2 linked regions of the Azoarcus sp. KH32C genome follow. The protein of the gene in region 1 binds, or shares a complex with, the protein of each later gene. Links are inferred from orthologs where the notes say so. Each region holds a gene or a part of one and is shown on either strand. Other genes may lie near its edges.

Region 1 (3,197 bases):
CGCGCGCTCGCACCCCGGCGGCAGCCTCGGCCGCCGCCTGCTCACGCACGTCAGCGACGTCATGCGCGCCGCCGACCGAGTGCCGCGCATCCACGAAGACGCCCCGCTCACCGGTGGCCTGCTTGAAATGTCGCGCGGCGGCATGGGCATGACCGCTGTGGTCGACGCGGGCGACCGGATCGTCGGCATCTTCACCGACGGGGACCTGCGGCGCGCGCTGGAGCGCGGCTGCGACGCCCGCACGGCGAAGCTGGGTGAAGTCATGACGCGCAGCCCGCGCAGCATCGGGCCGCATGCGCTTGCCGTCGAGGCGGCCGAAGTGATGGAACGTCAGCGCATCAGCCAGTTGCTCGTGCTCGACGACGACGGCGGACTGGTCGGCGCATTGACCACCCACGACCTGATGCTCGCGAAGGTGATCTGATGCCTGAACTGCTGGCATTCGCTGCGGCCCCGGACCGCCTGCAGGTCCTACTGAACCCCCACCTCGCGTAAGCTGCGCTGTGCGACAGTCATTCCACAAACTCTATCCAATCATCGCTTTGCTCGTCGTTAGCGGGGCAACCCTGTGGCTCGAACGCATCACCGGTGGCGACGATACGCGTTCGGCCGGCCAGGTGCGGACCGAACCCGACTTCACGGCCGACCAGGTGCGAATGATCAATTTCGACAAGACCGGTCGTCAGCACTTTGAACTCTTCGCCGATCGCGTCATTCATCACCCGCAGACGAGCCTGACCGAACTCCAAAACCCGCGCTTGCGCTACGATATATCGGGCCGCGAGCTGAACATCACCGCACAACACGCGGACGTGCTCAACGAAGGCAACGAAGTGCGTATGTCAGGCAACGTCCATGCGCGCCGTGCGGCCATCCCAGGCAGCCCCGAACTCACGCTCGCCTCGGCCACGCTGACCGTCTGGCCCGACGACGAGAAGGCGCAGACCAACGATCCGGTCACCCTCACCCAAGGCAACAGCACCGCCCAGGGCGACGCGATGAAGGCCGACAACCTCTACGGTACCCTGGACCTGATCGGCAACGCCCGCATGAACATCGCACGCTCAACCCGGACCACACCATGAAGCGCTCTCTTCTCCTGAACCTTCCGCTACTGGCTGTCTTCGGTTTCGCCATGCATGCGGCGCATGCCGAGCGGGCCGACCGCTCGCAACCCGTCAATATCGAGGCGAGCCGCGGGTCGGTCGATGATCGCAACAAGGTCCACGTCTTTGAGGGCAACGTCGTCCTGACCCAGGGCACGCTCGTCATCAAGGGGCAGAAGCTCGTCGTGACGCAAGGCGCCGATGGCTTCCAGTCCGGCGTGGCGACCGGGACGGAGAAACAGCCGGCGACCTTCCGCCAGAAACGCGACAACAGCGACGAATACATCGAAGGCGAAGCCGAACGCATCGAGTACGACAGCCGCGCAGAACGTGCCCGGCTGTACAACCGCGCGTGGGTCAAGTCGGGCGGCGACGAAGTCCGCGGCCAGTACATCGAATACGACTCGATGACCGAGAACTACTTCGTCACAAACCAGCCCGGCAGCGCGGCGAACACGCGCGGCGCGGCGCCCGAGGGCCGTGTGCGTGCAGTGATCCAGCCGAAGAATTCCGGTGACGACAAGAACGAAGCCAGCGGCGAGAAATCGAAGAATCCCGGCAAGCAATAGCCGGTCACTGCAAGAGGAGAACGCATGGAATACGCAAACATCCTGGTCGAGACGCGTGGACGGGTCGGTCTGATCACCCTCAATCGCCCTAAGGCCCTCAACGCACTGAACGACCAGCTGGTGGACGAGCTCTGGGATGCGCTCGACCACTTCGAGGCCGACGAAAATTTCGGCGCGATCGTCATCACCGGGTCAGAGAAGGCCTTTGCGGCCGGCGCCGACATCGGCGCGATGGCGAATTTCTCGCACATGGACGCCTACAAGGGCGATTACATCACGCGTAACTGGGAACGGATCAAGACCTGCCGCAAGCCCGTGATCGCCGCGGTCGCAGGCTTCGCACTGGGCGGCGGCTGCGAACTGGCGATGATGTGCGACATGATCTTCGCCGCCGACACCGCGAAGTTCGGCCAGCCCGAGGTGAAGCTGGGCATCCTGCCTGGCGCCGGCGGCACCCAGCGCCTGCCCCGCGCGGTCGGTAAGGCCAAGGCGATGGACATGTGCCTCACCGCGCGCATGATGGACGCGGCCGAAGCGGAACGTGCCGGTCTGGTTGCGCGCGTCGTGCCCGCCGAGCGCCTGCTCGACGAAGCCGTCGAGGCCGCCACGGTCATCGCCGGCTACTCCCTGCCAGTCGTCATGATGATCAAGGAATCGGTCAATCGCGCCTTCGAAAGCAGCCTCAACGAAGGCCTGCTCTTCGAGCGTCGCGTCTTCCATTCGGCCTTCGGCCTCGAGGACCAGCGCGAAGGCATGGCAGCCTTCGTCGAGAAGCGCAAGCCGGAATTCAAGCACCGCTGAGCCACGCGGCGCCATCCCTCAGGCGGGCTCGGCCCGCCTCACCGCCCCGCCCCACTGGGCGCAGCAACATTCTGCTGCAAAGCCGCAAAGCGGGGCCCGGCAATCCTTCCCGTTGTAATTTTCGCGTAACCGGCGTCCGGCATCATGGCCGCCGGAGAACATGCAGTTCGCAAAACTACGGCGGTCCCGAATTGCATTTCGTTGCATTCGGAAACACAACAAAAACAGGCCGGTAGGAAATGCTTCACGGCACGGCTCCATTTGGGCAACCGGATTGCTGCAGCGCACAAACAAATATCTTGACAAGGAATCCGGTCCACCTATAATCGAGCTCATGTTGCGACGCATCATGCAAGATGAGCATAGCGAAGCAAAGTACCTTTGCCACACCATTCATCAGGAGATGAAATATGTTTGCTACCCCTGAGCAGTTCGCCGCAGCCAACAAAACCAACGTCGAAACTCTGCTGACCCTGGCCAACAATGCCTTCGCCAGCGCTGAGCGTTTCGCCGCCCTGAACCTGAACACGGCCCGTTCGCTGCTCGAAGACGGCCTGGCCAACTCCAAGGCCCTGCTGGGTGCCAAGGACGTCCAGGAACTGCTGAGCCTCCAGACCGCGCTGGTCCAGCCGCTGGTCGAGAAGGCCGTTGCCTACAACCGTAGCGTCTACGAAATCGCTTCGCAGAGCCAGGAAGAAGTCTCGAAGGTCGTTGAAGCTCA
Region 2 (3,448 bases), 200 kb from region 1 along the record:
TAGGTCGTGCTGCCGAGGTCGGACAGCATCAGGAAGCCTTGTTCGAGGTCCTGCGCGAGGACGTCCGGGACGTGGGCGCCGGCGCCGCGGAAGAGGTCCGCGACCTTCAGCCAGGGGCGGCAGTCCTCGTGCGAGGGGGGGGCGTCCATGATCACCCGCGTCGTGCCGTCGGCCAGTCGGATGCGGAAATAGCGCCGGAAGCTCGCATCGGCCGAGGCCGGCGTGAGTTCGAATTCGGCTCCCGGAAGTTGGGCGTGCAGCCAGTCGTTCAGTTGGGCGAGTCTTTGCACCGGGTTCTCCGCGACGCTTCGTGTAAAATCCGCGAGTTTATCAAAAGGCCGCAGTCATGCCGGCAGGCATGGGGAGGAAGCGGCCCTCATCCAGGATTGGGGAAGCGCTTGCGCGAATTGCCATTAAGAACGCAGTTGCGGCTGATTCCACTGCTGCTGTGCTGTATCTCCAGCTCCGCCATGCCGGCCGGGCTGGGCCCGCTCGTCGTTTCGCCGGATCTCGTGCGCGAGGGGGGCGGCAAGGCGCCGGTTCCGTCGGCTTCGCCTGCGACGGCAGGACAGGCGGCGCCGACGACCGGTGCTGCACGCACGACGAGTCCGGCGGGCCCGAAGGCCGGATCGCCGGGCGTGACGACGAAGCAGGGAACGACAAGCGTCGTCCAGCCCGTGCCGACGGCGCCGGAGCTGGAGCCGGGCGCCACCGAGATCCGTGCCGAGCACATTCGCGGCACGCGCTCGGTGGAAACGATCGCCGAGGGCAATGCCGAGGTGCGGCGGGATGACATGGTGCTCACCGCCGATCGTATCGAATACCGCGAGATCGACGACGAGGTTCATGCTGTCGGCAACGTGCGCCTCAAGGATACGGAGGCGTCGATCGCGGGGCCGGAAGCCCGGATGAAGCTGACCGAGCATCTGGGACAGTTCGATACGCCGGACTACTGGTTCAAGCGTGAGCCGCACGAGAAGACCGGTATCGATGCCGCCCACACCAGCCCGTGGTCGAACATGCCGCTCAAGAGCGGCAGCAAGTCTTCGTCGCGGCAGAAGCAAAGCCAGGCGACTTCCGCCCAACGCGAAGTGTCGGGGGGCGGCCATGCGGACGTGATGTACTTTCAGGGCGAGAACCAGTACGAGCTGAAGAACGCGACCTGGTCCACCTGCCAGGCGAGCGATCCGGACTGGTACATCAAGGCGCCGGAACTTCATCTCGACTACGACCGTGAGGTCGGCGAGGCGCACAATGCGTCCATCGTCTTCAAGGACGTCCCGCTGCTGTGGTGGCCCTGGGCCGACTTCCCGCTCGTCGGGCAACGCCAGTCCGGCTTCCTGTCGCCGACCTTCGGCGTGTCCAACAAGGTCGGCCTCGATATTTCCATTCCCTACTACTGGAACATCGCGCCGAACTACGATGCGACGATCGCGCCACGCTTCATGGGGCGTCGCGGTACCCAGCTCGCGACCGAATTCCGCTACCTGACGCCGACCGAGAAGGGCGAGAGCCGGATCGAATGGCTGCCGCGCGACAACGTGACGGGCGAGGACCGGGCGCTGGGCTCCTTCCAGCACCAGCAGATCCTCATGCCCGGCGTGTTTGGCTCGATCGATGTCAACGGCGTGTCGGACAAGCACTATTTCGAGGATCTCAGCTCGCGCGTGTCGCTGTCGTCGCGCGCGACCCTGCTGCGCGAGGGGCGGCTGAGCTACGCGACCTCCGACTGGTGGAACGCCTCGGCAGTGGTGCAGAGCTACCAGACGCTGTCGGGCGTCGCCCCCTACCAGCGACTGCCGCAGCTCACCTTCAACGCCAATCGCAACGAACTCGCCGGCGGAACGTCCCTCATCCTGCGCTCGGAGTTCGTGCAGTTCCGGCATGTCGACGAGGACAAGCCCGAAGGCAATCGCCTCACGCTGTATCCGCAAGTCGCGCTGCCCTACGAGCGCGCCGGCTACTTCGTGACGCCGAAGTTCGGCGTGCATTACACGCACTACGACCTCGACAACGGCTTGCCCGCGGTGCCGGGCGGTCCGCTGACGGAAGGCCGGACGATCAATCGCACCCTGCCGATCTTCACGCTCGACAGCGGCCTGATCTTCGAGCGCGACACCTCCTTCTTCGACAAGGCCTATGTCCAGACGCTGGAGCCGCGCCTGTATTACGTGCGTGTGCCGACCCGCAATCAGGACGAGATTCCGGTCTTCGACTCCGCGCGCTACGACTTTGGTCTCGCACAGATCTTCTCCGAGAACCTGTATTCGGGCGGCGACCGCATCGCCGATGCGAATCAGGTCACGGCTGCCGTGACGTCCCGCCTGGTCGATGGCGAAACGGGAGCCGAGCGCCTGCGTGCGACGGTCGGACAGCGCTTCTATTTCGACGACCAGCAGGTGACCCTGCCCGGCGAGACGCCGCGCACCGGACGCCGCGCGGACATCCTCGGCGTGTTCAGCGGCCGCGTGAGCCGCAGCACCTCGCTCGACTCGGCGTGGCAGTACAACCCGCGCGACAGCCAGACCGAACGCTTCAACTTCCGCGTCCGCTACTCGCCGGATATCGGGCGCGCGCTGAACCTGTCGTACCGCTACTCGCGCGACGTGCTGCAGGATCTCGACCTGTCCGGTCAATGGCCGCTCGGTGGCGGTTGGTACGGTGTCGGCCGCATTACCCGCTCGCTCAAGGAAAACCGGATTACGGAATCCATCGCCGGGATCGAGTACGATGGCGGCTGCTGGGTGTTCCGCGCCGCGCTGCACCGTTTCGCTACCAACCCCGAGGATGTGACCCAGGCCTTCTTCGTGCAACTTGAATTCAATGGCCTGACGAGCGTCGGTTCGAGCCCGATCAACCTGCTCAGGCGCAGCGTCGCCGGCTACGGGAAGATCAACGATCCCGTGGGCGACCGCATCTTCGGCACCGACTGACCGCCACTCGCTCCCCACGAGAATTTTCACTGATCATGATCCGCATTCCCTCGCGTCCGGGCCTTGCCCTGGTTCTTGCCCTTCAATGCACGGGCGTCCTGCTGCCGACTTCGGTAGCCGCCCGGCCGGTCGAAGTCGACCGCATTGCCGCCATCGTCAACAACGAAGTCGTCACCACCGTCGAATTGAAGGAGCGCGTCGCGCAAATCACGCGCCAGCTCAACCGCCAGGGCACGCAGCTGCCGCCGGCGGACGTGCTCGAACGGCAACTGCTCGAGCGCATCGTGCTCGAGAAGGCGCAAATGCAGCTCGCGAAGGAATCCGGCATCCAGGCCGATGACGCGACGCTCGAACGCGCGATTAGCCGGATTGCGGAAAACAACCGCATGAGTGTGTCCGACCTGCGCGCTGCACTCACGAAGGACGGCATCAGCTGGGAGCAGTTCCGTGACCAGATCCGCAGCGAGATCGTGCTGACCCGCCTGCGCGAACGCGAGGTCGAGAACCGCGTGGTC

Evidence for each region.
Region 2: lptA (region 1) and lptD share a complex: the UniProt entries of both Escherichia coli proteins name them as parts of the lipopolysaccharide transport and assembly complex. The link is inferred for Azoarcus sp. KH32C from one-to-one orthologs.

What each region holds. Positions count from the first base shown.
Region 1 is NC_020516.1:814,160-817,356, reverse strand. Bases 1-2,878 are described here. They hold lptA (lipopolysaccharide transport periplasmic protein LptA), read left to right. Parts: upstream 1-1,081; coding sequence 1,082-1,675; downstream 1,676-2,878. Other genes in these bases: AZKH_RS03645 (enoyl-CoA hydratase), read left to right, coding at 1,700-2,476; lptC (LPS export ABC transporter periplasmic protein LptC), read left to right, coding at 504-1,085; AZKH_RS03660 (SIS domain-containing protein), read left to right, coding at 1-424. In the rest of the region: AZKH_RS03640 (phasin family protein), read left to right, coding at 2,887-3,197. UniProt on the Escherichia coli protein: Involved in the assembly of lipopolysaccharide (LPS). Required for the translocation of LPS from the inner membrane to the outer membrane.
Region 2 is NC_020516.1:1,012,373-1,015,820, forward strand. What follows is about bases 37-3,165. They hold lptD (LPS-assembly protein LptD), read left to right. Parts: upstream 37-398; coding sequence 399-2,933; downstream 2,934-3,165. Other genes in these bases: AZKH_RS04570 (aminoglycoside phosphotransferase family protein), read right to left, coding at 37-290; AZKH_RS04580 (peptidylprolyl isomerase), read left to right, coding at 2,969-3,165. Also shown: more of AZKH_RS04570, read right to left, coding at 1-36; more of AZKH_RS04580, read left to right, coding at 3,166-3,448. UniProt on the Escherichia coli protein: Together with LptE, is involved in the assembly of lipopolysaccharide (LPS) at the surface of the outer membrane. Contributes to n-hexane resistance.